Regions from separate parts of the Megasphaera sp. SC8-1 genome, predicted to be linked through region 3. Evidence: riboswitches for the same ligand, from Rfam matches in the RefSeq annotation. Region 3 holds a riboswitch; each other region holds the start of a gene.

Evidence for each region. Region 3 has a riboswitch for S-adenosylmethionine ahead of cysK (cysteine synthase A). Riboswitches for the same ligand answer to the same signal wherever they lie in the genome.
Region 1: linked by a shared signal. The riboswitch ahead of NOS26_RS08260 (branched-chain amino acid transport system II carrier protein) and the one ahead of cysK (cysteine synthase A) in region 3 are both predicted to bind S-adenosylmethionine.
Region 2: linked by a shared signal. The riboswitch ahead of NOS26_RS09535 (methionine ABC transporter ATP-binding protein) and the one ahead of cysK (cysteine synthase A) in region 3 are both predicted to bind S-adenosylmethionine.

What each region holds. Positions count from the first base shown of each region.
Region 1 is NZ_JANFQH010000027.1:260-11,152, reverse strand. It holds gene nadA (quinolinate synthase NadA) at 1-323, opposite strand, end outside; gene NOS26_RS08280 (sodium:alanine symporter family protein) at 576-1,934, opposite strand; gene NOS26_RS08275 (glycerophosphodiester phosphodiesterase) at 1,936-2,658, opposite strand; gene NOS26_RS08270 (NADP-dependent malic enzyme) at 2,867-4,120, opposite strand; gene NOS26_RS08265 (aldehyde dehydrogenase family protein) at 4,147-5,559, opposite strand; gene NOS26_RS08260 (branched-chain amino acid transport system II carrier protein) at 5,693-7,015, opposite strand; SAM riboswitch class I at 7,105-7,203, opposite strand; gene nth (endonuclease III) at 7,270-7,902, opposite strand; gene larE (ATP-dependent sacrificial sulfur transferase LarE) at 7,904-8,737, opposite strand; gene NOS26_RS08245 (ADP-ribosylglycohydrolase family protein) at 8,734-9,546, opposite strand; gene NOS26_RS08240 (nicotinate phosphoribosyltransferase) at 9,558-10,893, opposite strand, start outside.
Region 2 is NZ_JANFQH010000031.1:94,160-105,052, forward strand. It holds gene gnd (decarboxylating NADP(+)-dependent phosphogluconate dehydrogenase) at 1-555, shown strand, start outside; gene NOS26_RS09510 (gluconate:H+ symporter) at 571-1,890, shown strand; gene NOS26_RS09515 (MurR/RpiR family transcriptional regulator) at 1,925-2,782, shown strand; gene NOS26_RS09520 (dihydroorotate dehydrogenase electron transfer subunit) at 2,859-3,623, shown strand; gene NOS26_RS09525 (dihydroorotate dehydrogenase) at 3,620-4,543, shown strand; gene NOS26_RS09530 (methionine ABC transporter permease) at 4,717-5,370, opposite strand; gene NOS26_RS09535 (methionine ABC transporter ATP-binding protein) at 5,351-6,394, opposite strand; SAM riboswitch class I at 6,482-6,579, opposite strand; gene NOS26_RS09540 (aminopeptidase) at 6,639-7,871, opposite strand; gene NOS26_RS09545 (MATE family efflux transporter) at 7,876-9,237, opposite strand; gene rpsT (30S ribosomal protein S20) at 9,436-9,702, opposite strand; gene fba (class II fructose-1,6-bisphosphate aldolase) at 9,793-10,758, opposite strand; gene NOS26_RS09560 (RluA family pseudouridine synthase) at 10,794-10,893, opposite strand, start outside.
Region 3 is NZ_JANFQH010000032.1:113,139-124,031, reverse strand. It holds gene cysD (sulfate adenylyltransferase subunit CysD) at 1-136, opposite strand, end outside; gene NOS26_RS10420 (ferredoxin family protein) at 266-580, opposite strand; gene NOS26_RS10415 (adenylyl-sulfate reductase subunit alpha) at 564-2,261, opposite strand; gene NOS26_RS10410 (sulfate/molybdate ABC transporter ATP-binding protein) at 2,278-3,339, opposite strand; gene NOS26_RS10405 (sulfate ABC transporter permease) at 3,354-4,184, opposite strand; gene cysT (sulfate ABC transporter permease subunit CysT) at 4,200-5,045, opposite strand; gene NOS26_RS10395 (sulfate ABC transporter substrate-binding protein) at 5,058-6,104, opposite strand; gene cysK (cysteine synthase A) at 6,143-7,075, opposite strand; SAM riboswitch class I at 7,154-7,251, opposite strand; gene NOS26_RS10385 (carbon starvation protein A) at 7,569-9,266, opposite strand; gene NOS26_RS10380 (hypothetical protein) at 9,568-9,816, opposite strand; gene NOS26_RS10375 (hypothetical protein) at 10,041-10,893, shown strand, end outside.

The DNA.
Region 1 (10,893 bases), on a different contig from region 3:
CAAACGACGGCCAGGTCATCATACTGGGAACGGACCTTTTCAATCGTCTCCACATCGGCCATATGGGCCATGGGGCAGCTGGCCGTCGCATCCGGCATGAGGACTTTCTTCTCAGGGTTCAGCATCTTGGCGCTTTCACCCATGAAATCGACACCGGCAAAGACAATGATCTTGGCATCCGTTTCAATCGCCTTCTTGGCCAGACCAAAAGAATCGCCGACAAAATCGGCATATTCCTGCACTTCATCAGGAACATAATAATGAGCAAGGATAATCGCCTGCTTCTCTTTCTTCAGCGCTGCAATCTCATCTTCGATATACACAAAACTTCATCCTTTCAGGGAAAAGGTTGCCCCACAAAGACGACTCTTCATGTGACAACCTCTCTTGTTCAAAGTACACAGCGGCTCATCATCCACGACGGGACAAACCGTTTTTTTGTTTACCCTATTATACCGTATCGGTAAAGATTTGACAATACTACTGTCAAGACAGTGTGAGATGTAAAAAAGAGGCAGTGCATTAAGACAGCCTCTTTTAAGTATTCAGTTTGCAACTTATAGTTTTTATATTCCCTATTTATGGTCGTAGTATTTTGGGTCACTGAAATATTCCTTTGTCTTAGCCCGTACCTGCGGAAAGAGAATGAGCAGGGCAATCATGTTGGGAATGACGACCAAACCCATCGCTACGTCCTGGATACCCCAGACGAGGTTGATTTTGCCTAAGGAGCCGATGAGGCACAAGAAGGGGAAAATGTATTTTACGACATTCGTGACTTTATTGCCGAAGGCATACGTAAAGCTCTTGGCGGCGTTCCACCACTGGCCCATCAAGGTCGTAAAGCAGAAGATGAGCAGGGCCAGTGTACCGGCGTGTTTCAACGGTTCCCAGACGGTGCCGAAAGCGTTGAGTGCCAATACCGTTGCCGAATGGCCGGAGTGCTGCATATCGGTGACGCCGACTACGAAAGCCGTAATGCTGCAGATGACGATGGTGTCAAGAAAGACTTCGGCAACCCCCGTAATCCCTTCATCGACGGGATGGGGTACAAGCGAACAACCATGAGCAAAGGGAGCCGTCCCTTCCCCAGCTTCATTGGAATACATGCCGCGGGCAATCCCGTACTGCATGGCTTTCGCAATGACATAGCCGCCAGTACCGCCAGCTACGGAATCAAAAGACCAGGCCTGGGTAAAGATTTCTACAAATACATGCGGCAGCTGCTGAATATTCAAGAGGACGACCAGCACACCGATGACGATATAAAAGATGGACATAGCCGGAACGAGGTTCATGGCCAGATTAGCCAGACGTTTCAAGCCGCCCAGAGTGATGCATAAAAGCAGGATGATGAGGACGACACCGGTCATGTACGTCGGGACGCCGTAATTCGAATAAAGGATGCCTGAAATTGTATTGGACTGTACCAAGTTAGCCCCCATCATTTTCGTACACATCAGCACGGCAATGACGACGCCGAGCCAGGGCATTTTAAGGCCATCGCGGATATAGTACATAGGACCGCTGAGAAGGTTACCGTTTTCATCTTTGCCGCGATACATCTGGGACAAGACGATTTCACCATATTTCAAGGCCATGCCGAAAAAGGCAGCTACCCACATCCAGAAAACGGCGCCCATGCCACCAGACAAAATAGCCGTAGCGACCCCGACGACGTTACCGCCGCCGACGTTACCAGCCAGCGTGACCATCATCGCTTTGAAAGTGGAAATAGATCCATTCCCTTTGTCTTCGTGACGGGACTTATAAGAATCGATGAGGGTCCGGCGGATAATGAAACCAAAATGGCGGACCTGGATAAATCCGTTGGAAACAGTATATAAAACCCCTAAGGCCAGCAAAACAAAAACCAGCCATCTTCCCCATAGCCAGGAGTCAATCAATTGTACAATCGCCTCTAAATTTTCCATGTCATACTCCTTCCAAGACGCGCTTCACCATATCCGGGAAATTGCCAATGACGCAATCGACACCATAATCACGCAGCTGCCTTACACTTTCTTCGTCATTGACAGTAAACGTATTGATTTCAATATGATGTGCCTTGACTTCGGCCACCGTTTCTGCTGTCAAACTGCCATAATACGGATGATAACATTGAACTCCAACACCTTCTGTATAGGCCCCGGGATTGATGAGCCACGTTTCCGTCAACAAGCCATATTTTAAATCAGGTGCCAAGGCTTTCATACGCAGAACACTTTCATGATTGAAACTCGAAATGATGACTTTATCTTCTAAATGATAGCGCTGCAACACAGGCCATACTTTAGCTTCAATCCCTGGATAAGGATAGACACCCGTCTTCAATTCAATGTTCGTCACCAAGGGCGTCCCAGCTACCCATCGGCAATATTCGTCAAAAGTCGGAATAGTCTGAAAGCCTACTTCTTCTGAATAGATATACGAAGCATCGAGTTTCTGCAATTCTTCCAGCGTATAATCGCGAACATTGCCCGTGCCATTCGTCGTCCTATCGACCCGTTCATCATGGATGACCACGAGCTCACCATCTTTCGTCAGCTGTACATCCATTTCAATTCCATCGGCACCACATTCTAATGCCTTGCGGAAAGCGAGCATCGTATTTTCCGGATATTTGCCGCTAAATCCGCGATGTGCAAAATTCTTCATGAAAAAACCTCCTAGTAATGATTCTGTGTCCATTATAGAGTATATCTGCTTGACGAATCAAGAAAAATTTTTCATATTATAATTTACAATATTTTACAACTTACAATATGTTTTATACCCATATAAAAAGGACCTACCACACCAACATGTAGCAAGTCCCTTCAAGATTTAAGATTTCAGCCACTCTCTAACAACGAGCCACTATTCCTTATCCATGGATCAAGTCGAGCATGGCATGGAGTTTATCGATGGTTTCTGCTGCTTCCTGGCGGACGTCTTCCGGGTCGCGGGTGATGCGGGCGACGCCGCTGTCCATAGCGGCTTTGGCGACGGCAGCGGCGACGGCCGGAGCAACGCGTTTATCGAAGGCATCGGGAATGACGTGGTCTTCGGCCAGTTCGTCATCACTGACCAGAGAGGCGATGGCATAGGACGCAGCCAGTTTCATGTCTTCGTTGATGCTGCGGGCCCGGACGGCCAGGGCGCCGCGGAAAATGCCCGGGAAGACCATGACGTTGTTGATCTGGTTCGGTGCATCCGACCGGCCGGTGCCGACGACTTTGGCACCGGCTGCCTTAGCGGAAGCATAGTCTGTTTCCGGAATGGGGTTGGCCATGGCGAAGACGACGGCATCGTCAGCCATGGACTGGATGATTTCCTTAGTAAAGATATGCGGGGCCGATACGCCGAGGAGGAGGTCGGCGCCTTTGACGGCATCGGCCAGGGTCCCATGGGCATGGGACGGATTGGTCAGGGAAGCCAGTTCAGCCTGGACAGGATTGAGGCCTTCCATGCCATCATAGAGAATCCCCGGACGGTCGACCATAGTGACGTTCCGGGCACCGGCGCGGACCAGGAGGCGGCCGATGGAGGCACCGGCTGCACCGGCGCCGTTGATGACGATGCGGGCCGTCTTCAAGTCCTTATGGACATAGCGGAAAGCACCGATGACGCCGGCCAGGGCGGCAATGGCCGTACCGTGCTGGTCGTCATGGAAGACGGGGATGTCCATTTCCTTCTTCAAGGTCTGTTCAATTTCATAGCACTTCGGCGAAGCAATGTCTTCCAGGTTGATGCCGGCAAAAGACGGCTGCAGGCGTTTCACCGTTTCGATAAATTTCTTCGGGTCCTTCGTATCCAGGCAGATAGGGACAGCATTGACACCGCCAAAGACCTTGAACAGGACCGATTTCCCTTCCATGACCGGCATGGCCGCTTCCGGCCCGATGTCGCCCAGGCCGAGGACACGGGTCCCATCGGATACGACAGCAATCATGTTGCCGCGGCAGGTCAGGTCAAAAGACAGGTCCGGATCTTTCGTGATTTCCCGGCACGGCTGGGCAACGCCCGGCGTATAAAGGATACTCAGGTCGTCGTGGGTCTTGAGGACTTCCCGGGGGATTGTTTCAATAATGCCGTGTTTGCCGCGGCGGATTTTCATGGCTTCTTCATCAAAATTCATAACGCTAAAACTCCTCCTGTAACTGATTATGCATTAAAAATGGCCTGAGGTTCTGTAAATTCCAGCATCCCATCCTTGCCGCCTTCACGGCCGATTCCGCTGTCCTTGAAACCGCCGAAAGGCGCTGTGACGTCACGCGGGCTGTCGTTGACGTAGACATTGCCCGACAGGATAGCCGCTGCCACTTTGGAAGCTTCGGCTTTATCCGGGCCCCAGACGGCCGCATTGAGGCCATACGGCGTATCGTTGGCAATGGCCAGGGCTTCCTCAACCGTATCATAGGTAATGACGCAGAGGACAGGCCCGAAAATCTCTTCACGGGCAATGGTCATATCGTTGGTCACATCCGTAAAGATGACAGGCTTGACATAGTAGCCTTTTTCCGGAGCTTCCGGACGGCTGCCGGCCAAGAGGGTCGCCCCTTCTTCCATGCCTTTGGCGATGTATGTATCGACGGTCTGCCACTGGTCATACGAAGCGACAGGGCCGATTTTCGTCGTTTCCAGGGACGGGTCGCCGACCGTGTATTCCGGCAGTATCTTCAGCATAAGCTGTTCAATCTTGCCCTTTTCTTCCCGAGGGATGATTAGACGTGACAAGGCTGTACAGGTCTGGCCGCTATTGAGGAAAATAGAATTAAAGCACTGGCGGATGGCTTTTTCATATCCCGCCCCTTTCAAGAGGATGAAAGGCGACTTGCCACCCAATTCCATGCTGATGCGCTTCATAGAGCCCAAGGCGCGTTGGGAGACCTTGATGCCAGCTGCCGTCGAGCCGGTGAAAGAAACCATGGCGATATTCGGGTCATCACAGATGGCATTGCCGACCTGGCTGCCCCGGCCGGCGACGAGGTTGAAGACACCTTTTGGGAAACCGGCCCGGTCAAAGGCTTCGGCCAGATAGTACGCCGTCACCGGCGTGTGCTGGCTCGGCTTGAGGACGACCGTCGCTCCGACGAGCAGAGCTGGGACGACTTTCTGGATAATCTGGCCTAAAGGATAATTCCAAGGGGTGATGCAGCCGATAACGCCTAAAGGCCGACGATAGACGACGGATTGAGATAAATGTTCGACCAGTGGCAATTCTGGTGCCAAGTCGATATACGACTGGGTCCGCACGAACTGGTAGCCGATATGGTTAGTCCGGGCAAAGGCCACCGGTGCCCCTAATTCCTTGACGACAGCGTCGACGAGCTGCGGTTCCAGTTTAATCATCTGGACCAGCAAATTTTTCATATACGTGATGCGGTCTTCCAGCGGCATAGCCGACCAGGCCGGGAAAGCCATGGCCGCGGCCTTGGCAGCCGCAGCAACATCATCGGCACCGGCCGCAGCGACCGTAGCAAAGACGCTCTTATCCGCCGGATTCTCGACCTCGATATATTGGCCGGATAAAGGTGCCACCCACTGACCATTGATGTATAATTTCTTCAAATCCATGAAACTACCCCCTTTTACTCGAGATTATTCTTTAATTATAGAGAGAAGTCCTCGATTATGCAAGTCAGAAAAATAGACTGCCCAAAAGGCAGTCTATTTTTAGTGGCTAGTGGTTAGTGGTTAGTGGTTAGTGTTATTTCGCTTCGGCTTCTACCGGTTCTTTGCTGGAGACGAAGTGGCCGATGAGGGAACCGCCGATGAGTCCGATGATGAAGGGCACGATCCAGCCGAAACCGTAGGTCGACAGGGGCGTAGCCGTAACGATGTCCTTAGCAAAGCCCAGGCTGCTCAGGCCCGGCAGGGATTCCAGGAGAGCAAAAAGCGTGACCAGGTATACCGAGCCCTTGTAGGCGCCGTTATTGGGCATGAAGCGGCCGATGATGCCCAGGACCAGGAGGGCCAGGCACGGCGGGTAGCAGACACCGAAGATCCAGCCGATGTAGGTGACGATACCGTCGACGCCGAGGAGGGCCGTCAGGGCCGACAAGATGCAGCAGACGACAGCCACTTGTTTGTAGCTGACGCGTTTGCCCGTAGCCGTGCTGGTGAACTCAGCTACGGCTGCAACCTGACCGATAGCCGTCGTCAGGCAGGCCAGGACGACGGCTATGCCCATGGGAACCATGACCCACGTGCCGACGCGCTGGATAATGGCGACCAGGAGTTCCGCACGGCCGATGGTCTGGGCATAATCGCCGCTGACGCAGGCACCCATGTAGAGCAGGCTGCCGTAAATGATGAGCAGCAGGATGAAGGAAACGATGCCGCAGTAGATGAGGACTTTATTGCGCTGGCCGACAGTCGTATAGCCTTTGCCGTAAATGGAACTGATGAAGACAGCAGCCATGATAAAGCTGACCAGGACGTCGCCCGTGTTATAGCCGCCGAGGAAGGCGTTGACGAAGGGATAATCCACAGCCGGATCGACGGGCGTCCCCAGGGGATTGAAGATACCGGCAAAGGCGACGATGACCAGGATCAGGGCCAGGAGGGGCGTCAGGTATTTGCCCATGCGGTCCATGACGTTATTCTGGTCAGAGACGAAGAAGAAGCTGATGACGAAATAAACGATGACCAGCGGGACGAACGGTGCCGACGGCAGGTTGCCCTGAATACCGAGCTGGATGGCCGTCGCGCAGGTACGGGGAATGGATACGAAGGTACAGACCAGCATGAGTGCTGCCAAAAGGATATTATACGTATTCTTCCCTACCCGTCCGGTAATGGCATGGACGTCGCCGTTGAGGCCGATGATGATGAGTGTAAAAATCGGCAGGAAAATACCGGACAGCGTCAAACCAGCCAAGCCGGACAGGAAATCACTGCCGCTGTTCAAGCCGAGCTGAGGCGGGAAAATCAAGTTGCCTGCACCGAAATAGGTAGCGAAGAAGGCAAACCCCAGGATGAGCACATCCAGTCCCCGGATGGCCTTGCCGCCAGAAGAATTGTTGTTCATGAAGATACCCCCTAAGAATAAATGTGAAAATAAGTACGTAATACGCCAAAAGAAAAGAGGCGCTGCCTCCAAGCTGCGCCTCAGTCATAACGATATCTTTCAGGAATAGCCTGTAGGAATTGGCACCTTACCGCTGGCAGGTTGCCGCAGCGTCATCGGGCCCGTCCCTCAGCTGCTCTTGATATTACTTATGAAATTTTGTCTGTATTGGTAATATTTTATTAAATTTTTAATTACTTGTCAATGATTTTATTTTATTTCTGACAACTCGGACAAAGATCGGCTAAAAAGCAGTTGTCACACAAGGGCTTACGGGCTTTGCAGACCCGGCGGCCATGCCAAATGAGCCAATGATGGGCCCGGCTCCACCATTCCTTGGGAATAGCCTTCTGCAGTCCCTTTTCGACTTCCAGCGGCGTTTTGCCTTCCGCCAGCTGCAGGCGGTTGGATACGCGGAACACGTGGGTATCGACGGCAATGGCCGGCGTATCGAACAAGATACTGACCAGGACATTGGCCGTCTTGCGGCCGACGCCAGGCAGCTTCACCAGTTCATCGAAGGTCTGGGGCACTTCGCCGTGGTATTTCTCACAGAGGATGGCACAATTAGCCAGGATATTCTTGGCCTTGCTGTGATAGAGGCCGCAAGTCCGTATCTTTTCTTCCAGGCCTTCCAACCCTAAAGTCAGCATCTTTTCCGGCGTATTATATTCCGGGAACATGCCAGCCGTCACGATATTGACCCGCTCATCCGTACACTGGGCCGACAAGATGACGGCAATCATCAGTTCAAAGGGCGAGTTATAATGCAGGGCCGGCTTCATGATACCGTACTGGTCCTGAAAACGCTGTAACATTTCATCTTTTACTTTCTTAGAAATAGCCATATTATTTTACTTCCTCATCCGTATTGATCACGTCGTTCAAGCTCCCCATTTCATAGCCGCCCAAATCGAGGGTGACGTAGGTAAAGCCCGTATCTTTGATGGCCCGGACGATTTCCTGGCGATGAGCCAGAATCGACGGGATTTCATCGACAGCCACTTCGATGCGGGCTACATCCCCGTGATACCGGACGCGCAGAGACCCCTGGATATAAGGAGCTACCGCCGCTTCGGCTGCATCGATCTGAGCCAGGCGGTGCGGCGTCAGTTCCACACCGTAGGGAATACGGCTGGCCAGGCAGGCCGCACTCTGTTTGTTCCAGGTCTGGAGGCCGAATTCCTTTGATAAGGCCCGGATATCGGCTTTAGCCAAACCCGCTTCAATCATCGGGCTGCGGACGAAGTCAGACAATTCTTGCAATGCCTTCATGCCGGGACGATAATCGCCGAGGTCGTCGACATTCCCCCCATCGACAACCCACTGATAGCCTTCGGCCTTGGCCAGCTCCACCAGTGAGGTAAAGCGTATCTTTTTGCAGATATAGCAGCGTTCTGGCGGATTCTTGACGAATTCCGTATCTTCGAATTCCGTCGAATGGACCAGACGGTGCTCGACGCCGATGACCTTAGCCATGGCTTTGGCGTCAGCCGCTTCACTGCCCGGCAGGGTTGCCGAAACAGCCGTCACGGCCAGGACGCGGGATCCCAGGGCCTGGTGCGCTGCATAGGTCAGGAACGTGCTGTCGACGCCGCCGGAAAAACCGATGACGACGCTGCCCATATCCTTTAAAATCTGCTGGAGTTTTTCATATTTCTTGCCTGTCTCTGTTGAAATCAAAAAGAGTTCCCCCTCGAACCAATATAATCTTGATAGAATTGCCGGATGACGTTCTTCATTTCTTCGTCATCGACATAAGGCAGCGCCTGCTGCCATAACGCCTGAGGCACGCCATAATAGGCTTCGGCGATACTGCCGGCAATGGCTGCCTGCGTATCCGTATCGCCGTTGAGCCAGATGGCCTTGCGAATCGTATCTTCATAATCCATCCCTTCCAGGAAACATTCGATAGCTTCAGGCACACTGTCGTCCGTCGTACAGGTAAAGCCATAAGACGGACGGATCTGAGCCAGGGTTTGGGACAAATCATAGAAATACTTTCGGAGATACGCGGCAATCTCCGCTTTCCCCTTCCCCTGCCGGGCCAGGAAAATGGCCGAGGCGACGGCGACGGCCCCCTTAATGGCCTGCGGATGGTCATGGCTGACGACGGCCGTCAGTTCAGCCAGTTCCTGCGCTTCATCAAGGGAAGCGGCTACCCAACCGGCCGGGCTGACGCGCATTGCTGCCCCATTGCCATAACTGCCATAAGCCGGCGCTTCGTCGGCCAGGAACCAGCGGCGGAACATGCCGCCGAAACCGGCATTGGGATATTTCCGGCACCAGTAGCGGAGCTGTCTCCGCAGCGGCCCGACATAGCCACAGTGAGAAGCCTTCCCCTCCATCAAAGCCGCCGCTACGGCTACAGTCGTCACCGTATCGTCGGTAAAGCGGCTGGCCCTGGTAAATAAAGGGAAATCTAAGGAATCTGCTGTTTTATCAAATTCATAAACAGAACCGGCGATATCGCCAATGATGGCACCTTTCATGCAATCATCTCCTAAAAGAAATGGGCTGATTCTTCTTTCAATACTTTATCGCGCAAAGCCGACAGCTTCGTACTGCGCTGGACCCACATTTCTTCCGGGTTGACCAGGCGCAGGTATTCCGGCCATAAAGTCTGGATCTGCTGGTCGGCATAGGCCATGATTTCCTTGAGGTCCGGTTTCTGATAGACCAGTTCACCTTTCTGGAAAATCGGGATGAGCATCTTCTGGACGCGGTAGGTCCCGCCGGGAATGATCCGCGAACGCCACGGGGCTTTGTCGCTCTGAAGAAGGAGGTCCTTCGATTCGTCGATGCTTTCGCCTTCGAGGATAATGATGTCGGCCTTCATCTTGCCCGTCTCTTTATCATAAATACGCAGGACGTTCTTCAGGCCCGGATTGGAAATCTTTTCCACATTATCGCTCATCTTGATTTTAGGTACGAACTTCCCGTCGTCATACTGGCCGACGAGTTTAAAGACGCCGCCCAGGGAGGGGCTGTCCTTAGCGGTAATCAAATTCGTACCGACGCCCCAGGAATTGATGACACAGCCCTGGGCTTTCAATTCGGAAATGAGGTTTTCATCGAGGTCATTGGAGGCAGCGATGATGGCATCGGGGAAGCCGGCTTCGACAAACATCTTATGGGCTTCTTTCGACAAATAAGCCAGGTCGCCGCTGTCCAGGCGGATGCCATAAGCCTTAGGCAGGGTGCCGGCCGCTTTCATTTCCTTGAAAATCGTGATGGCATCGGGCACCCCCTGTTTCAGGGTATTATACGTGTCGGCCAGGAGAATGAGGTTGTTCGGATACTGGCGGGCATAAGCGCGGAAAGCTTCCAGTTCTGACGAGAAGCTCATGATCCAGCTGTGGGCCATCGTCCCTAAAACGGGCATGCCGAACTTAGCCCCAGCCAGGACGTTGCTGGTCCCGTTAAATCCGCCGATCATAGCCGACCGGGCACCGTAGACGCCGGCCGATTTCCCCTGAGCCCGGCGCAGACCAAATTCCATGAGATTATCCTTGCCAGCCACCGTCCGGACGCGGCGAGCCTTGGTGGCAATAAGGCTTTCATGGTTCATGATCATGGACATGCATGTTTCTAACAATAACGCTTCGTCTTTCTTCGTCTGGACGCGCAGGAGCACTTCCTGCGGAAAAGCGACTGTCCCTTCAGGCATAGCATAAATGTCACCTGTAAAGCGCAGGTCCTTCAAGTATTCGAGAAATTCGTCCTGGAAGAAGCCCGTACTCTTCAAATAGGCCAGGTCGTCCTCACTGAAATGTATATTGTGTACATAATCGATGAGATGTTCCAGCCCGGCGACGACCGTATACCCCCCTTGGAAG
Region 2 (10,893 bases), on a different contig from region 3:
CGCGTCATGTCCAACGCACCAGGCCGTGCCAAAGCACAGGATGTCATTGCCAAGCCGGCCCTGACGACCCAGAGCGGCCCGGACTTCGTCGAAGCTGTCCGCCAGAGCCTGTATGCGGCCAAAATCGTCGCCTATGCCCAGGGCTTTTCCCTCTACAAGAGCGCTTCGGAAACGTATGACTGGCACCTCGATTACGGCGCCATCGCTTCCATTTTCCGGGCCGGCTGCATCATCCAGGCCGAATTTCTGACCAAGATCACCGAAGCCTATGACAAGAATCCGGAGCTGGACAATCTCTTGTTCGACGATTTCTTCCTGGCTAAAATCAATGCCAACCAGGGCGCCCTGCGGCAGATCATCGGCCTGGCCATTGCCAACGGCCTTCCCATTCCGGCCTTCTCGGCTTCGCTCCAATACCTCGACGCCTACAGCAGCCCTCAGGTCGGAGCCAACCTCATCCAGGCCCTGCGCGACTATTTCGGCGCCCATACGTTCCAGCGCGTCGATAAAGCCGGTACCTTCCATCACCATTGGCATGAACATTATACAAAATAAAGGAGGTTTCTCATTATGCCACTCGTCATACTCGCTATTGGCATTCTCGTCTTATTTTTCCTCATCGTCAAAGTCAAGCTCAACAGTTTCCTGGCCTTGCTCCTCGTCGCCGGTGCCGTCGGCCTGGCCGAAGGCATGCCTATCGACAAGCTCATCCCGACCATTGAAAAAGGGCTGGGCGGGACCCTCGGCGGCCTGGCCATCGTCGTTTCCTTCGGTGCTATGCTGGGCAAGCTCATGGCTGAAAGCGGCGGTGCCCAGCGCATTGCGACGACACTGATCAACGTCTTCGGCCGGGAAAAGGTCAAATGGGCCGTCTGCCTGACGGGCTTCATCGTCGGTATCGCCTTGTTCTATGAAATCGGCTTCGTCCTGCTCATCCCCTTGGTCTTCACCATTGCGGCGGAAGCCAAGATTCCCCTGCTGGAAGTCGGTATCCCCATGGCTGCGGCCTTGTCGGTCACGCACGGCTTCCTGCCGCCTCATCCGGGCCCGACAGCGATTTCCATCATTTATAATGCCGATATCGGCACGACCCTGGTCTATGGTGCCATCATCGCCATCCCGACGGCCATCGTCGCCGGCCCGCTGTACTGCACGCTGACGCGGGACATCAATCCGGAAATCCCCAAGGGCATGTACAACCCGAAAATCTTTAAGGACGACGAAATGCCTGGCTTTGGTATTTCCGTCTTCACGGCGCTGGTCCCGGTCATCCTCATGGCTGCTTCGGCTATTGCCAAATTGACCATGGGTGCCGATGTCCCGGCCCGCCATATCCTGACCTTCTTCGGTCAGCCGGACATTGCCCTGACCATTTCCGTCGCCATCGCTATCTATACCTTCGGCCTGGGCCGGGGCAAATCCATGGAAGATGTCATGAAGACCGTCCAGGATGCCGTCCTGACCATTGCCATGATCTTGCTCATCGTCGGCGGTGGCGGTGCCTTGAAACAGGTCCTCATCGACAGCGGTGTCGGCACGTACATCGGCAACCTCGTCGCCGGTTCGGATTTGTCGCCGCTGCTCCTGGCCTGGCTGGTCGCTGCCGTCATCCGCACGGCCTGCGGTTCGGCTACGGTAGCAGCCCTGACGGCTGGCGGTATTGCTGCCCCTATCTGCGCCGTCACCGGTGCCAATCCGGAACTGATGGTCCTGGCTACGGGCGCCGGTTCGCTCATCTTCAGCCCGCCGAATGACCCTGGTTTCTGGCTGTTCAAGGAATTTTTCGGCCTGACGGTCAAACAGACCGTCCGCACGTGGTGCGCCCTGGAAACAATCATTGCCGTCATGGGTTTAGCTGGTGTACTTGTTTTGAATCTCTTTGTAGGCTAAAATAAAAGTGAATATGAAAGTAGGAGGGAAGACGATGGAAGAAATGAAGCTCCAGGTATTTCCTGTCCTGCGCAGTGCATACGGCGGTCTGACCAAGTCAGAGCGCCGTATTGCCGATTATATTGTCGATCATCCCGGCGAGGTCATGGAAGAGACCGTAGCGGACCTGGCCGTTCATGCGCAGAGTTCGGAAATCACCATTTCCCGGTTTTGCAAGAAATTGGGCTGCAGCGGGTTGAAGGAATTGAAGCTCATGCTGGCTGCCGATTTGTCGGCAGCGCCGCAGAAGGACTTCCACGATATCCAGGCCGGCGATACGGGCCGCCAGGTGGCGTCCAAGGTTTTTGCCAATATCGCCGAAGGTTTGCAGGATACGCTGAGCCTCCTCGATTATGATGCCGTCGATGAAGCGGCCCGGCTCATCTTGAAGGCCCGGCGGATTTATGTCTTTGGCTTCGGCAATTCGGCGACGGTCTGCATGGATATGGCCACGCGGTTCCTGCGCCTGGGCCTGGCCATCCGGGAATATGCCGATTCCCATATGCAGGTGACGGCAGCGGCACTCATGACGCCAGCAGATGTCGTCCTGGCCGTGTCCCACAGCGGGGCGACGAAGGAACTGCTCCAGTCCGTCCGGGCTGCCAAGGCGGCCGGCGGCAAGGTCATCGTCATCACCAGCCACGGCCAGTCGCCTTTGGCCGGGGAAGCCGATGTCTGCCTGTGCGGCATGGGCCGTGAAGTCCAGTATACGTCGGAAGCCGGGGCATCGCGCCTGATCCACATGGCCATCGGCGACGTCCTCTATACGCGGATTGCCATGCAGGAAGAAGGCCTTTTCCGGGACAATATAAAGAAGATGCGCCAGGAAATCGGCAAGAAGCGGCAGTTATAATCGCGGCTACGAAAATCGGCAGTTCTGTGGTACAATAAAGACGACTTATTGCAAACAGAGGAAGGATGATCAGAGGGTGAAAAAATTCTTGGAAATGGCGACTATCGTCGAGAATGAAGCCATTATTCCCGAAGTCTGGAAAATGGTATTCCATGCGCCGCAAATCGCAAGAGAAGCGCGGCCCGGTCAGTTTGTCAATGTCCACCGCGATGGGGGACAGACCTTTTTACGCCGTCCTTTCGGCATCGTCGATGCCGATACGGAATCGGGCAATGTGACTATTATTTACCGCCTGGTCGGCGTCGGTACGGCCGAAATGAAGACCTTGCGCCAGGGCGATGCACTCAGCGTCGAAGGCCCGTTAGGGGAAGGCGTCTTTACGACGACACCGGGCAAGGTCCTGCTGGCTGGCGGCGGCGTCGGCCTGGCACCGCTCATCTTCTTGGCCAAGCGCCTGGACCATCCCATCGTGCTCGTCGCCGGAAAGACGGCAGCCGAAACGTTCTGGACGAAGTTCTTTGAACCCTATGCCGGCCGGATCTACGTGACGACTGACGACGGCTCGCAGGGCATCAAAGGGTTTGCCGTCGATGCGCTGCCGCAGATTTTTGCCGATCAGCCCATCGACCGCGTATCGGTCTGCGGCCCGACGGTCATGATGAAGACCATTGCCCAGGCTTCGGCCAAGGCCGGCATCGCCTGTGAAGTATCTATGGAAAAACGGATGGCCTGCGGCATCGGCGTCTGCCTGGGCTGCACCTTTGAAAGCCAGCTCGACGGCAAGCGCTATAAAGTCTGTGCCGACGGTCCTGTTTTTGACGCGAAGGAGGTCTTTGCATGATCAGCGAACGGATTGCCGTCCAATTCGCCGGGATTTCCATGAAGACACCGGTCATGGGAGCCTCGGGAACCTTTGGGTTCGGCGTAGAATACAGTGATTTTCTCGACCTCGACCACGTCGGGGCCATCATTTCCAAAGGCATCACGCCGCTGCCGCGGCCGGGCAATCCTGGCGTCCGCGTAGCCGAAACACCGGCAGGGATGCTCAACTGCATCGGCCTGGAAAACCCGGGCGTCGAAGTTTTCAAGCGGGATATCCTGCCCAAGGTCCATGAAGCCTGCCAGACACCGCTCATCGTCAATATTTCGGCCGGTACTGCCGAAGAGTACGGCGAATTGGCAGCCCAGCTCGACGTCGATGGTGTGGCCGCCCTGGAAGTCAATATTTCCTGCCCCAATGTCAAAGAAGGGGGCATCGTCTTCGGGACCCAGCCGGAAGCGGCCGCTGCAGTCACGCGCAGCGTCAAGGACCATACGAAGAAACCGGTCATCGTCAAGTTGTCGCCGAACGTCACGGATATTACGGTCATGGCTAAAGCCGTCGAAGCGGCTGGTGCCGACGCCGTATCGCTCATCAATACCCTGACGGGCATGGCCATCGACATCAAGAGCCGCCGCCCCCTGTTGGGCAACATCACAGGCGGCCTGTCCGGCCCGGCTGTGAAACCCATTGCCCTGCGCATGGTATGGCAGACGGCTCAGGCCGTATCCATCCCCATCCTCGGCCTGGGCGGCATCACGACCTGGCAGGACGCCGTCGAATTTATGCTGGCCGGTGCCAGCGCCGTCGCCGTCGGGGCCCATAACTTCGTGGACCCCAGAGCCGTAGAAACCATCGCCGAAGGCCTGGACCAGTATTGTAAGGACGAAGGCATCGAACACATCCAGGATATTGTAGGGGCATTGGAGATTCGTAGTTAGTGGTTCGTGGTTCGTAGGGGCCGTCCCAAAGGGCGGCCCGTTGTGGGAATCCCATTCACGAACCCGTCGGGTATATGTAAGACTCCCGTGACCCATTGGCATGAGCGGGCCGCCCTCCGGGACGGCCCCTACAGAAAAAGGGCTTGTCGCATACGCGACAAGCCCTTTTTCTATCATTTCTTATTCTTTTTTCTCGATGCGAAGTCGCCGCCGGCCTGGATGACGTTGACGACGACGATGAGGATGATGATCGTCGCCAGCATGACGTCGGGACGGAATCGCTGGTAACCGTAGCGGATGGCGATATCCCCGAGGCCGCCACCGCCGATGGCGCCGGCCATGGCCGATGCCCCGATGAGGTTGACGATGAGGACGGTGATGTTATTGATGATCGTCGGCAGGGCTTCCGGGATAAGGACCTTGCGGATGATCTGGAAGGGCGTAGCCCCCATGGATTCGGCCGCTTCGACGAGGCCGAAATCGACGTCGCGGATGGACGTTTCGACGAGACGGCTCAGGAAGGGGATGGCGACGATGGTCAAGGGGACGCAGGCTGCCGTCGTACCGATGGACGTGCCGGCAATGAGGCGCGTCAGCGGGATGATGGCGACCATGAGGATGATGAACGGAATGGAACGGATGATGTTGACGATGGTTCCAAGAATCTGATTGATGAAGCGGTTTTCCAGAATATGGCCTTTGCTGGTCGTGACCAGGGTGATACCCAGGGGAATACCGATGATGCCGCCGATGATCGTGGCGACAGCGACCATATAGAATGTTTCTTGAATGCCTTGGAGCATTAACTTAATTATTTCTTGGGACATAACCTAAAACCTCACTTCCAATCGGTAATGTTTTGATATACGAGAATGCCTTGGCCTGTGTTTCCATATCGCCCATGATGACGACGATGAGGTAGCCGAAGGGTTCATCCTGGATATAGTCGATGTTGCCATAGAGGACGCTGACTTCGACGTTGAACTTGCGGACGACGTCGGCGACGACGGGATCGTTGGTGGCAGCACCTTTGAAGCGCAGGCGGACGAGCATGTTGCGGTCCGGTGCAGGCTGATTGGTGACGCCCAGGTTCTTGATGCCTGCCGGCAGTTCCATGTTGATGATGGACGTGACGAAGTCTTTCATCGTCTGGGACTGAGGATTGGTGAAGATGTCGACGACGCGGCCCATTTCCTTGATGACGCCGCTTTCGATGACGGCGACGCGATGGCAGATTTCCTTGACGACGGCCATTTCATGGGTGATGACGACGATGGTGATGCCCAGGCGCTTGTTGATGTCCTGGAGCAGTTCCAGGATGGATTTCGTCGTCTGCGGGTCCAGGGCGGACGTCGCTTCGTCGCAGAGCAGGATTTTCGGGTCGCTGGCCAGGGCGCGGGCAATGCCGACACGCTGTTTCTGGCCGCCCGAGAGCTGGGACGGGTAATTGCCGGCCCGGTCGCTGAGGCCGACCAGGTCCAGAAGAGATGCGACTTTCTTTTCGATGACGTCTTTCGAGGCCCCAATCAGTTCCAGCGGGAAGGCAATGTTTTCGGCAACCGTACGGGATGATAACAGATTGAAATGCTGGAAAATCATGCCGATGTTCTTGCGTTCTGCCCGCAACTGGGATTCACTCATCTTGGTCAGGTCCTTGTCGTCGATGATGACCTGGCCGCTCGTCGGCTTCTCTAACATATTGATGCAGCGTACCAGCGTCGATTTGCCGGCGCCGCTCTTGCCGATGATACCGAAGATTTCGCCGTCTTCGATGGTCAGGTTGATGCCTTTCAGGGCCTGGACCTGAGCCGAGCCGCCGTAGGTCTTGGTAATATTTTTCAGTGTAATCACAATATCAACTCCTTAAAATAGGCGTAACTAGGGAAAAACAACAACAAAAAAGGCCGTCATACAGATGACGGCCGTATATACGGTTTCATTTCATCTGTCGGAATGTTCCGTTGGAATTGGCACCTTCCCGATAGGGGGTTGCCGCAGCGTCATCGGGCCAGTCCCTCAGCTGCTCTGGATGAAGGGTATATGGTTGTTGCGTCTTATAATAGCACGGATGGCCGGGCTTGTCAATGGAAAATCGTTATTGTGCCCAGTCGCCATGGGTAAAGACCGGCACCGTCGTGCCGTCTGCCTTGGTCCCGGTAATGGTCAGGTCCGGCGAACCGACCATGAAATCGACGTGGATCATGGAATCGTTGAGACCGGCTGCGGCGATGGCGTCTTTGTCCATATCGGCGCCGCCAGCCAGGCAGGTCGGATACGATGCGCCCAGGGCCAGGTGGCACGAGGCGTTTTCGTCGAAGAGCGTTTCATAGAAGAGGATGCCCGACAGGGAAATGGGGGAATGGTAGGGGATGAGGGCCACTTCGCCGAGGCGGCAGGCGCCTTCGTCGATGGCGATGAGCTTCTTCAGGACGTCTTCACCCGTTTCGGCGGCTGCGGCGACGACTTTGCCGTCTTTGAAGGTCAGGTGGAACTTGTCGATGAGGTTGCCGTTATAGACCAGGGGCTTGGTGCTGTAGACCGTGCCGTTGACGGCGTCGGCCTTAGGCGCGGAATAGATTTCTTCCGTCGGGATGTTGGCGTTGAACAGCAGGTGGTCTGCCGTCTCTTCCATGCCGCCCTGCCAGATATGGCCGTCCGGCAGGCCGAGGGTCAGGTCCGTCCCCAGGCTGTTGGTATAATGGAGGCTGGTGAAGTGCTGATCCGTCATCCAGGTCCGGCGCTTCTTCAGCTCTGCCAGATGGGCGTCCCAGTCGGCCAGGGCATCGGCACCGTCGGCGCGGGATGACTGGAGGATTTGCTTCCACAAGGCTTCATAAGCGGCGTCGGCGTCGAGGTCCGGATAGAGGAGCTTGGCCCAGATGGCACTGGGGACAGCGGCGACGAGCCACGTCGTCTTCGAAGCCATCATGCCGTCGATGTATTCCTTGAGGGCTTCGTTCTGGGCCTTCTGCTGGGCGAAGATCTTCTTAGTGTCGATGCCGTCCATGAGATACGGGTTGGCCGAGATGAGGCTGAGGAAGGCCGCTTTCTTATGGTAATAATAGAGACTGAAATCGCGGCGCCAGTCCGGCAGGGACTCGAAGTACTGCTGGTCTTCGTGTTCGTAGCGCAGGCGGGCCATGGCGTCAGATCGCCAGTTGCAGACGACCTGGGCGGCGCCGGCCGTATAGGCCTCTTTTGTCAAGAGGGCGACGAAGTCGTGCGATTCGACAGGGGCGTTGATGACCAGGGTCTGGCCTTGCTGCAGGTTCAGGCCCTTCTGTAAGAGGACGCGGGCATAAGCCGTTAATTGCTGAGTAGTTGGCATAAAATCACTCCTTAGTAGATGGGTATGAGATGGGAACTTTCCAGGCCGTATGTTTCCACAGGCGCCAGTTCAGGGCGCTGGCATTGATGGCCAGGCCGATGATGAGGCTGATCCAGTAGCCATAGGGGCCGTAAGACGTAGCGTGGGCCATGGCATAGCCCATGGGGATGCTGATGAGCCAGTACGTCACGAAGGCGACATAAGTGATGATCTTGACGTCCTTATAGCCGCGCAGGATGCCCTGGACCGGCGTACCGGCGGCATCGAAGAAGGAAAAGGCGACGGCATAGAAGATGAACATGCGGATGGCCCAGAATGTCTCGGCATCGCTGGTAAAGACCCTGGCGATGGGGTCGATGAAATGATAGGTCATGGCGATGAGCCCGAGGGCGATGACAAAAGCCGTCATCTGGCAGAGCACGGCGTATTGCCGGGCTGCGGCGTAATTGCGGGCGCCGACTTCATAGCCGATGACGATGGTCGCCGTCAGGCTGATGCTCCAGGGCAGGGTGTACGTCAGGGTCGAATAACTGATGGCGGCCTGGTTGGCGGCCAGGTACAGCGTGCCGAACTCGGCCATGAACAGGCCGACGATGGAGAACAGGCTCGTTTCGCAGAAGACGGCGATAAAGATGGGAATGCCCAATTCCAGCTGGTGATGGATGTGATGCCAGCTGACGGGCCGCAGGCGGCTCCACAGGTGATAGGACCGGAACGGTTCCATCCACTGCAGGACAGCTGCAAAGAGCAGGAAAGACAGCCACGACGCGATGGTGATGGCATAGCCCGTGCCGATGCCGCCCATGGCCGGAATGGGACCGGCGCCGAAGATGAGCAGGCGGAAGAGGAGAATCGTCAGGACCAGGTTGATGACTAAGATTGTCATGGAAACGTGGGTCTTGCCGTGGGCGTCGACGATATAGCGCATCGTCGCCTGCAGGCAGATGGGGACCAGCCCCAGGGCCAGGGCCTTGAGGTATTCCCAGGCGATGTAGCGGACCGGCGCGTCGAGGCCCATGAAGTCGAGGAAGGGCGGCATGAGAACGGCACCGGCCAGGAAAATGACGACTGTAAAGCCCAGGCTCAGGTACAGGCTCTGCATGATGTACGGCGGGATTTCTTCGGTCCTTTTCGCACCCCGGAGCTGGGCGATGATCGGCGAGATGCCGAAGAAAATACCGCACAGGCCGGCAAAGACGGGATACCAGATATTGACGGCCACGGCGACTCCGGCCAGGTCGATCGTCCCGGCGCGGCCGCTGAAAATCGAACTGAAAACGGCCGTCCCGACCTGGGCCATCTGCGTCAGGAGCAGGGGAAAGAACAGGACCAAGAAATGGCGCAATTGAAATAAATGGGGGAACATAGCATCCTCCTTGTATGAAAAAGGGCTTGTCGCACAACGACAAGCCCTTTAAAGTTGTTAGTGGCTAGCAGTTAGTTGTTAGCGGATGGCTTTAAATTTAAAGGCCTTCTTCAAGCTTCAAACCTCAAACATAAACGAAAAAGGGACCGTGCATGATGGTCGAAACCTTCATGCGCCAGTCCCCCTTTTCAGTCAAGCTTATTTACCCATAGCATTGACTTTGGAAGCCAAACGGGATTTTTTACGAGCTGCAGTGTTTTTATGGAGAACGCCTTTCTGTGCGGCGCTGTCGATTACGCTGCTAGCTTTATCGAATGCTTTTTTAACAGCTTCAGCGTCACCAGCGGCGATAGCTTCGGTCGTACGGCGGATAGCGGTATGAACAGAAGATTTAACCTGAGAGTTAGCTGCGTGACGAGCTGCGTCTTTTTCCATCGTTTTGATATTGGATTTAATCTGCGGCAATGGATTCACCTCCCTAATTTACAAGAACACTAGAAGAAATTTTACCATATGGCGCAGAAAAAATCAATACCTTTTTTACAAGACATACGATTAAGCTTTGCCTTCCGAGCCGAGGACGCATTTAATCTTGTGAGCGACGATGTCATGAACGAACTGACGGCCGTCGGCGAGGTACTGGCGCGGGTCGAAATGTTCCGGGTGCTGTGCCATGTGCTGACGGATGCCGGCAGTCAGGCCGAGACGGAGGTCGGAGTCGATATTGATCTTGCAGACAGCCATGGAAGCCGCTTTGCGGAGCTGATCTTCCGGGATGCCGATAGCGTCAGCCAGGTTGCCGCCGTTTTCATTGATGATCTTGACATATTCCGGTACGACCGAAGATGCGCCGTGGAGGACGATCGGGAAGCCCGGCAGGCGTTTGGAGACTTCTTCGAGGATGTCGAAGCGAAGTGTCGGCGGTACGAGGACGCCGTCTGCGTTGCGCGTGCACTGTTCCGGTGTGAATTTGAATGCGCCGTGGCTGGTGCCGATAGCGATGGCCAGGGAATCGACGCCCGTGCGGGATACAAATTCTTCGACTTCTTCCGGACGGGTATAGTGAGCTTCATGAGCAGCGACTTTGACATCATCTTCGATGCCGGCCAGCTGGCCCAGTTCGCCTTCGACGACGACGCCGTGAGCGTGTGCATATTCAACGACTTTTTTCGTGAGGGCGATATTGTCTTCGAAAGAATGTTTCGAGCCGTCGATCATGACGGAAGTGAAACCGCCGTCGATGCAGTCTTTGCAGGTTTCAAAGTCAGCGCCGTGGTCGAGGTGAAGGGCGATGGGGAGATCATGATCTTCCAAAGCTGCTTCTACGAGATGTTTCAAATACGGCGGTTTAGCGTATTTGCGGGCACCGGCCGAAGCCTGAAGGATGATCGGCGAGTTCAATTCAGCAGCGGCCTGGGTGACGCCCTGGACGATTTCCATGTTGTTGATGTTGAATGCGCCGATAGCATAGTGGCCTTCATAGGCTTTTTTAAACATTTCTGTAGTTCCAATTAATGGCATGTTTACATTCCTCCTACATAATACGTAAAGATGTTTTAGTATATATAATTCCAGCCGGCCCGTTGGACGAGGGCGTCCATATCTTCAGGCAGCCGGGAATTAACGGTGATGAAGCGATGGCTCATGGGGTGGGTG
Region 3 (10,893 bases):
CCAGGTGAAGCATGACAGAACTGTCCTTGCCGATAGAATAGAGCATGACCGGCTTTTCACATTCCGCGGCAACTTCGCGGATGATGTAAATCGCTTCGGCCTCTAACTTGTCGAGATGCGATAATGCACACATAATATGAAATCCCCCTATGTTTTGATGTGTGATGTTTGATGTATGATGTTTGATGTGCGTCTATGCGTCAAACTTCAAACGTCAAACGACAGATAAGAAATATACTGAATACTGGCGTTTTCCCTATCAGACTCAATACGAATTTGCCTGTTTTCGGTCGACAGTGATGGTCTTTTCCGTCCCGTCGGCCTGATGGATATGCCAATGCAGGTAATGGCCGTCCGCCGTGACGTTCATCGTGCTGCCTCGGCCGCCCATGTCGGCGCCGAGGTAGAAGTCGATGGCCTGGACCGGACATTCCTTGACGCAGGACACACAGCCCCAACAGTCCTTGGGATAATGCATCCACGCCTTGCCCTGGTCGTTGCGGTCGATGAGGCTGCCCGGGCAGACGTCGATGCACTGGCCACAGCCGATGCATCGTTCCTGATTAATGCGTATGCTCATAAACGTCCCCTCCTGGTACTAAATCGCGGTAAATCATGTGGACCTGGCCGTCTTCGCCCAAGCGGGAGTTGACGTATTTCAGCCAGTCATCGCTTTGTTCCGGGTAATCGAGGTTTTCTGCAAAGGAATGCCACCGCGTTTCCTTGCGGGCCCGGAGATGGGCGATGAGGACCTTGCAGACCGTCAGACGTTCGCGCAGTTCGTAGACGAAGAGCAGTTCATGGTAGTCGCTGGCGCCGACGTGGGCGGCCAGTTCGATGAGCTGGTCGATCTTTTCATCGGCCAGGTCGAGCTGCTTCTCGTTGTACTGGTAATGACTGCCGATGCCGCCGGCATAGGTGTCCATGACCTTCTGCATGGCTTCTTCCAGCTGTTCGACCGTGAAGAAACTGTCCCTTTCGCCGAGGGCGGCGTTGTATTCAGCCACTTTTTCGGCGAGGATGGCCTTTTCCTGGGCTTCATCGAGGCCCGTTGCATCGGTCAGGCCCTGACGGACCATGTCTTTGGCGGCAATCTCCCCTTCGACCAGGGCACCGGTGACGTATTTCTGCGGGCAGCCGCCGGCAACGTCACCTGCTGCATAGAGGTGGCGGATCGTCGTCTGGCGGTTCGTGTCGACCCAGTAGCCGCTGGCCGTATGGCCGCCGACGACATAGGGCTCAGTCCCTTCGATTTCGACGTTCTGCTGGCTCGGCAGCTTGCCCGATTCAATCCATTTCAAGGTCTGGCTCGGTGCCATGTTGAGATAGGCCTTGAGGAGCGATTCATCCTGGGCTGGCGTAATGCCTTCTGTGCCGAGATAACACGGACCGTTGCCGTCCAGCGTTTCCCGGACCGTGCCATAGAGCCGCTGAGAGGTGGTCAGGCCATATTTCTGTTCGTACACTTCGCCGCGGGCATTGATCTGCTTGGCACCGACGCCCTGGGCAATGGTCCCGGTCGGTGCAATGGTATCCTTGCAGCGCAGGGCGATGAAGCGCATTTCAAAAGTCGTCATTTCGGCGCCGGCCCGGATGCCCATAGCGTAACCGGCACCGGTATTGAAAGGACAGTACCACATCTTGTGCCGGGAAAAGCCGGGATTGTTGGGCCGATACAGGCCGGCAGCGCCGCCAGTCGCACAGAGGACAGCTTTGGCCCGGATTTCATAGGCTGTCCCCGTGCGGATATCGAAGCCAAGAGCGCCGGCAATGGTGTTATCGCGGACGATGTAGTCGGTGATGTTCAAGTGATTGATGACCTGGACGTCGTCGAGTTTCTTGACGGCGTCGGCCAGGATAGTCTTGATGTTCTCGCCGTTGATCTTGATATTGCGCGTCCCGCGGGCGACGTATTCGCCCTGTTCATCCTTCAAGATGACCAGCCCCAGATCTTCCAGCTTCTTCGTGACTTCGTTGAGGCCTTCGGACATGGTCAGAAGCAAGTCTTCCCGGACGATGCCGGCTGCGTCTTTCTTGGCGTAGTCGACGTAGAACTGCGGCGTATGGCCCTTGGTGATATAGGCATTCAAGGCGTTGACGCCGGCTGCCAGACAGCCGCTGCGGCGGATATCGGCCTTTTCGGCGATGACCACCGAGGCGTCAGACAGGCTGCGGAGGGTCAAAGCGGCATAACAGCCGGCCGTCCCGCCGCCGATGATGAGGACATCCGTATGGATGAGCTTCTCACTGGTAATCTGCATAGCATAAACTCCTTCATTAAATATAGAAAACGTCGGCCGAAATCATGGCGCTGTTTTCTTTCAAATACGTCTTGTCGCCGTCGAGGACATACAAGCGGTAAATCAGGACCTGGACGGTCTCTCCGACATTCAAAGGCGGGTCGTCGAAAGAATATTCTCCATGGACGGCCAGTCCCTTGATGCGGACGGTCACGTCGAGATGGCTGCCCCGGAAGACGACGGCTTCGACGGTCCCTTCTTCGGCGGCACTGATGTACTGCTTCATTGTACCGTATTTATAGATCTTGAGAAATTCCGGCCGGACAATGGCTTGTTTTCCTTGTCCGATGCTGAGGAACCCTGTGAGGATGTTGCAGTTATTGATGACAACCGGAGTTCCGATAAATTGAGCTACAAAAGGCGTCTGCGGCTGGCGGTATATGTCCAGCGGTGTGCCAACCTGTTCGATACGGCCGTGGTTGGTGATGATAATTTCATCGGCCACTTCGACGGCTTCATCCTGGTCGTGGGTGACGAAGATGCTGGTAATGCCGACGCGGTGGATCGTATCCTTCAGCCAGTTGCGCAGTTCCTGGCGGACCTTGGCGTCGATGGCGGCAAAGGGCTCATCCAGGAGCAGGACCTGGGGATTCGGTGCCAGAGCCCGGGCAAAAGCCACGCGCTGGCGCTGACCGCCGGAGAGCTGGTTGGGATAACGCTTTTCCATGCCCGACAAGCCGACGAGGTCGATCATTTCCAGGACCCGCTTCCGTATCTCCTCTTTCGGCCGCTTCTGGATTTCCAGGCCGAAGGCGACGTTATCGAAAACGGTCATATAGCGGAACAAGGCGTAGTTCTGGAAGACGAAGCCGATGCCCCGCTTGGCAGCGGGAATGTCGTTGACCCGGCGGCCGTCGATGAAGATGTCGCCGCTGTTGGGATTCTCCAGGCCGGCCAGCATGCGCAGAATCGTCGTCTTGCCGCTGCCGCTGGGACCGAGGAGGGCGACGAGCTTGCCCTTGTCGATGCCAAAGGAAACGTCGCGCGACGCGTGGAAGGAGCCGTAATTCTTTTCGATGTGTTTCATTTCGACATACATAAGCTTCACCTCCTTTACGATGACTTATCGGCCTTGGCTTCGAGGAAGGTCCGAAGGAGCAGGACGATAATGGCTAAGAGTACTAACAGAGATGATACGGCGAAGGCCGCCGTAATGGCATCGGCTGACCCTGACTGATAGAGGGCGTCGATTTCCAGGGGCAGCGTAAAGGTCTCGCCGCGCAGTTTGGACAAGGCGCTGACGGCCCCAAATTCGCCGAGGGCCCGGGCTGTACAGAGGACGATGCCGTAGAGCAGGGCCCATTTGATCTGCGGCAGGGTGATGCGGAAGAAAATCGTCCAGCCGCTGGCGCCCATGAGGGCTGCCGCTTCCTCTTCATCGCGCCCATTGGTGCTGAGGACGGGGATGATTTCCCGGAAGACGAAGGGAAAGGTGACGAAAATCGTCGCCAAGATGACGCCGGGAATGGCGAAGACAATCTGGATATCCGTCCCCCAATAGTCGTTGAGGACTTCGATCCACTGGCCGATCCAGCCCATGCGGCCGAAAGTCATGATGAAGGCCAGGCCGGCGATGACCGGCGAAATGGAAAAAGGGATATCGATGAGTGTCGTCAAGAAGTGCTTGCCCCGGAAGTCGAATTTGGAAATAGCCCAGGCCGCGCCGAGGCCAAAGATTGTATTGACGATGACGGCGACGACCGTAGCCAGCAAGGTCAGGCGCAGGGCCGACAGGACGTACGGCGTCGTCAGGGCCTGGATGTAGAACTCCCAACCTTCGGCCAGCGAATTGACCAGGACCGACACCAGGGGGACGATGAGCATGACCACGACGAAGACGACGCTGATTGTGAGCAAGGCGATTTCCAGCTTGCTGTGTTTCATAATGGCTCCCCTCCTCTACTGGACGCGCCGGGCCTGATGGACCTGGATCATATTGATAGAAAACAAGGTGACAAAGGCGATGACCAGCATGGCCAAGGCAATGGCCGTAGCGCTGGCGTAATCGACGTAATTGAGCTTCTGCATGATGACGTAGGAAACGACCTGGGTGTGATGCTTGGCACTGTTGCCGGAAATATAGATGACGCTGCCGTATTCGCCGAGACCCCGGGCAAAGGCCAGGCCGAAGCCTGTCAGCAAAGCCGGCCGCAGTTCCGGGAAAATGATGCGCCGGAAAATGGTGAACGGCGATGCGCCGAGCATGCTGCCCGCTTCTTCGTACGTCGGGTCGAGCTTTTCCAGGACCGGCTGGATGGACCGGACGACGAAGGGAATCCCGACGAAGACCATGGCGATGGTCAGGCCAATCTTGGTATAGGCAATCTGTATGCCGTAGCTGGCAAAGAAACTGCCGAAGAAGCCCGTATCGGAATAGAGCTTGGACAAGGTGATGCCGGCGACGGCCGTCGGCAAGGCGAAGGGCAGTTCGATGACGCCGTTCAGGAGGCGCTTGCCCATGAACTCATAGCGTACCAGGACCCAGGTCAGGATAAAGCCGAAGACGCAGTTCACCAGCGCCGCCAGGACGGAACAGGAAATGCTGGTGATGAAGGCGTTGCGGATACCGCTGTTGGTGATGAGCTTGGCATAGTCATTGGCCGTCAGTTGCAGCGAATGGGCCAGGACTGACGCCAGCGGGATGAGGATGAGCAGGGACAGCATGGTGATGCTCATGCCCATGGTCAGGCCGAAGCCGGGAATAATCTGATTGCGCCCGCCAGAACGGGCAAAAAAGTGTTTCATCCGGCTCCCCTCCTATTCATTGCCGTTGACGTCGGCCATGATCTTGTCGAACAAGGCATCGTCGTTGAAGAATTTGACATACGCAGCCTCCCAGCCGCCGAAATCGCTGATCTTGGTCAATTTGACATGCAAGTCGAAGCGGTCGGCATAGCGCTGAAGGATGTCCGGATTGGACGGCCGGAACCCGTTCTTAGCCGCCAATTCCTGGGCTTCATCGGAATAAAGGTACTGCAAGTATTGGCAGGCCGCTTCTTCGTGGCCCTTGCGCCGGGCCAGGCGGTCGACGACAGCCACGCTCGGCTGGGCCATGATGCTGATGCTGGGCACGACGAGTTCGAACTTGTCGGGATATTCGCGCATCGAATAAAGCGCTTCGTTTTCCCAGGCGATAAGGACGTCGCCTTGTCCGTTTTCGACGAAGGTCGTCGTCGAGCCGCGGGCGCCGGAATCCATGACCGTGACATTGCGGTACAAGTCGGTCATGAAGGCACGGGTCTTGATCTCATTCCCCCCGAAATGGTCAAGGCCCCAGCTCCAGGCGGCCAGGAAGTTCCAGCAGGCACCGCCGCTGCTCTTCGGGTCCGGCATAATGACGCTGATCCCGGGCTTTACCAGGTCATCCCAGTCGCGTATCCCTTTCGGGTTTCCCTTGCGGACCAGGAAGACGATGGTCGACGTGTACGGCGCCGAATCGTTGGCGAAATCGCTTTGCCAGCCTTCATGGATGAGACCGGCTCTTTCGATGAGCGATATATCGTGGGCCAGGGCCAGGGTCACGACATCAGCCCGGCTCCCTTCGATGACCGACCGAGCCTGACTGCCCGATCCGCCGTGGGACTGGATGATGCGGATGTCCTTGCCGGTGGTCTCCCGATAGTGTTTCTGGAACAATTCATTATATTCTTTATATAACTCACGAGTCGGATCATACGAGACATTGGTCAAGGTCATCGTGCCGCCGCCATCGGCTGTATCGCTGCGCCCGCAGCCAGCCAATGCCCCCGCGGCGGCTAATACCGCTGTGAAAGCCAGTATAGCTATGATATGTTTTTTCTTCATGTTCTTTCCCCCTCTATACCGGCTGTATCTTTATTTCTTTACCCCTCGAATAAAGCCGTCGATAAGTAGCGTTCGCCGCCGTCCGGCAGGAGGACGACGATGGTCTTGCCTTCATTTTCCGGCCGGCTGGCCAGTTCCAGTGCCGCCTGCAGCGACGCGCCGGAAGAAATACCGACCAGGAGGCCGTCCGTCTTGGCCACTTCCCTGGCCCGGCCGTAAGCATCTTCATTGGATACGTCGATCACATCATCTACGAGAGACATATCCAATACTTTCGGGATGAACCCGGCGCCAATCCCCTGAATGGCGTGCGGTCCCGGCCGGCCGCCGTGCAGGACAGCCGAATCTTTCGGTTCGACAGCGACAATCTGGACGTCCGGCTTATGGCCTTTCAGGCCCTGGGCCGTACCGGTGATGGTGCCGCCCGTGCCGACGGAAGAAATGAAGATGTCTACCTTTCCGTCCGTATCGCGCCAGATTTCTTCAGCCGTCGTCTGCCGATGGATGGCCGGATTGGCCGGATTGTCGAACTGCTGGGGAATGAAGGCATTGCCGTAAGAATCCCTCAATTCTTCGGCTTTGCCGATGCTGCCGCGCATCCCCTCGATGCCCGGTGTCAACACGATTTCTGCCCCCAGGGCCGACACAATCTTGCGCCGTTCCAGGCTCATCGTGTCAGGCATGGTCAAGATCAGGTGCAGCCCCTTCACGGCGGCGACCAATGCCAGGCCGATGCCCGTATTGCCGCTGGTCGGTTCGATGATGACCGTATCCTGATCGATTTTCCCCTGACGGATTCCCTCTTCGATCATCGCCGCTGCGACGCGGTCTTTGACGCTGCCCAAGGGATTCATGTACTCCAGCTTGGCCAGGACCCGGGCCTTGAGGCCGTGCCGGGCCTGCCAATGAGTCAGTTCCAAAAGCGGCGTGTTGCCGATTAGTTCAGTCAAATACTTTGCCACATGCTCCATATACTCAGCTCCTTCTTGGCAAAAGAAAAGCGCCACCTGATACATGCAGATGGCGCTATAAATAGACGTATGCCCATGACTTCATCTGCCAGGTTGTTCCTGCTGGAATTGGCACCTTACCTACGTAGGTTGCCGCAGCGTCATCGGGCCAGTCCCTCGGCTGCTCTGGATGAATAGGTTTCGTATTGTATTGTCCTTATGAATGGTTGTACAATACGATCATATCGTACAACACATGATGGTCAAATTTTTTAAGTACCCCATGATAACATACCTCTTGATGACTAAGAATAAATGGCTTCCTATCGGAAACGTTACTGAGATTGTACACTTTACTCAGTACATTGTCAAGGGATTTTAAGCGAAAACTTTCACAATTTATAATTAAAACGTTATACTTTTGACTCTAAATAAGTATTTAACTTTATAAATTATATTTTTTATAAGTAAAAAGGGTCCGTTGCATATGCAACAGGCCCTTTTTAGGGGTTAGCTAATGCGTAGCCGTCGGCTGGGCGTCTTGGTGTGCCGTCTTATCGTCGGCGTGGATGAGTTCTTTGCCGCAGTGGTAGACGATGGAGACAGCCAGGACCATGAGGGCGATGGCCAGGACGAACTGCAGGCCTTCGATGAGGAGCGACCAGTTGCCCGAAGCAATCTTAATGATCAGGGCGTAAGCCGATTCGACGAGAGCCGTCATGGTGACGCAGAACATGACGACCATCGGGACGTAGAGCATGAAACTCTTGCGGCCTGTCGTCTTGAGGAAGACCGTCAGGCAGATGAGGACCATGGCCGACAACAGCTGGTTGGCTGACCCGAAGAGCGGCCAGATGTTCATGTAGCCGCCTAAGCAGAGCAGGAAGCCGAAGAACAAGGTGATGACCGTGGCGAAATATTTATTGACGCAGATTTTCTGGATCGTCGTCATTTTCTGCCCTTCATCGACGCTGAACAATTCCTGGAAGGACATACGGCCGATACGGCCGACGGCATCGAGGGTCGTCAGGGCCAGGGCAGAAACGCACATGGTCATGATGCAGGCAGCGGCGGTTTGGGACAGTCCGAACATGGTGAAGAAGCCGGCGACAGCGCCGGAGAAAATCTGGAACGGCGTACCCGAAGCGACGTGGCCGTTGGAAGCGGCGGCGCAGGCGATGACCAGGGATACGACGCCTAAGACCGATTCGACGCACATGGAACCATAGCCGACGAAGACGGCATCCTGTTCCTTATCCAGCGTCTTCGACGACGTACCGGACGAAACGAGGCTGTGGAACCCGGAAACAGCCCCGCAGGCGATGGTGATGAACAGGATCGGGAACAAATCCTTGCCGCCGACAGAGAAGGACGTGAAGGCCGGCATGTTCAGCGTCGGCTGAGCGATGAAGATGCCGATGACACCGCCGGCGATCATCATGAGCAACAGGAAGGCACTGATATAGTCACGCGGCTGTTTCAAGAGCCACATGGGCATGATGGACGCAAAGAAGATGTAAGCGAAGATGATGTACAGCCAGGTCATGCGGTCCAGATAAATCGGCAGGTCGATGCCGACGTAGAGCATGGCGATCAAGAGGACGATAGCAATGACGAAGCGGACTTTTTCGCTGGGGTTGAACTTCTTGATGAACAGGCCAAAAGCGATGGCGACGAAGATGAACAACATGGAAATGGAAGCGGCAGCGGCATTGGGCAGGACCATGGAACCATCCTTGGCGAAGCCGTTGAACGTCGTAGCGACGATATCGCCGAAAGCGGCGATGACCAGCAGGCTGAAGACCCAGCAGAAGAGCAGGAACAGGCGGCGGCCCGTCGTGCCGATATACTTTTCGATGAGGACGCCCATAGATTTGCCGTCATTCTTCATGGACGCATAGAGAGCGGCAAAGTCCTGGACAGCGCCGAAGAAGACGCCGCCGATCATAAGCCATAAGAAGGCCGGCAGCCAGCCGTACGCGGCGGCGATTATCGGACCCGTGACAGGGCCGGCACCGGTAATGGACGAGAACTGATTGGCAAAAACCGTGAATTTCGAAGACGGCGTATAATCCTGACCGTCTTCCAGGCGATGAGCCGGCGTCAGGGCGTTGGGATCGATGCCCCACGTCTTGGCCAGCCACTTGCCGTAGAACCGATAGGCTACCGCCAAGATGACGATAGCACAGGTGACTAAAACAACACCATTCATATGAATACCTCCTACAAAAAATATGCTGCAGAGGATGCGCGAAGATACGCAGGATACAATAAATGCAGTAAATGAATAGCAAAAAGCTCTGCTATGACTTTTTCGCTTGCCTCTGTACCTGTAGGTATATCACGATTAAAATGGCCTGTCAAATATACTATTAAGTCATCGTCGGCGTTTTACTTATATTTTTTAAGTATAAAAAAGAGATTAAACGTTATGATTCCGTTTAACCTCTTTAACATCTTATATGCCTTTATGACAATGATTTATATTTTATGGATTTTAATTTTTTTACTCATCAATGGCCGGATACACTGGCCTGGCTCGTCGGACCGGCCTGGCTGTGCTGGGCCGCGCGCGGACGGCGTCCCCGTTTCTTCCGGGCAGCGGCTTTTTTGGCATTGGCCTGAAAATTGGCGACAATCGTCCGGGCCAGCCAGCCCATGAGACAGCCTGTCAGCAAGATCTTGACAGCCAGCAAGTCCCACGTCGTCGATAATAACAAGGCCAATACGACAAAAATAGACGTAACGATCGTTTTATTCATGAACAAACACATCTCCCCTATCGATATACAAAAAATTCATTACATTAACTTTAATTATATACTTTTTTCATGAATAAGGCAAGATTAGGCCTGCCCCTTGAATTTATGGATGAGCCCCGTGCGGTGGGTCACGCCGAAGCAGTGATTTTGTAAACTATCCCGGTATACATGGGCCTTTGGGGCATGGTATACTTATAAAAAACGTATAGCGAAAGGATACACCCATGAAAAAGAACGCTTTTCAGCTATGGAAAACAGCAGCCTGCCTGACCGCGGCCGTACTCATCCCCCTCGGCCTGTCGGCGTTATCGCCAGCCGCCCCGGAAAGGCCTGTGGAAGAAACGGCGCCCTTGGAGGAGCAGGAAATCCCAGTTACGGAAAAAAGCACGTATCCCTATATCGAGATCCACGGCGACTACCGCTGGCTCTGGGGACGGGGCCAGTTCCGTGCCGATAGTTTGCCTGCGCCCAATAAGGTCCGCCGCCACGATGAACGGGTCTACCTGGAGACGCGCCGCCTGCGCCTCTTCCCCTTCGTCCACTTTGACGAACGGACGTCGCTGCGCACGCAGCTCGAAGACCTGCGCAACGATAAAGAGCCTGACGCCAACCATCACTTATATCTCGGCCGCCTCTACGTACAGCACGAACAAGACCGGCTCAAAGTCGAAGCGGGCCGGTTCAACTACTATCTCCTGGACGGCAACGTCATCGACAAAAAAGTCGACGGCTTGCGCCTGCGCCTGGGCCAGCGGAATGACAATCTGGGCAGCCTGACCTTCTTTGCCGGCCGCACGACGGGCGCTGACGACAGGCATCGCCAGCGGGGTTGGAGCCTGCTCCACAGCAGCCAGTACGGCCGGCTGAAAAGCGACGCAGCTTATCTCGATTTCCACCGCATCCAATCCCTGCCGCCGTCAGGGCCGAGATTTGTCGGCCAGAGCCGGGCCGGCACGGGCTTTGATTGGCAGCGCATCGCCGAATGGCGCCTGATGTATGAGCTGACGCCGAAGTTCACGGCCAGCCTGGACCTGCTCCACGCCTGGGGCCGCCACGATGCCGATGGCTATGATACGA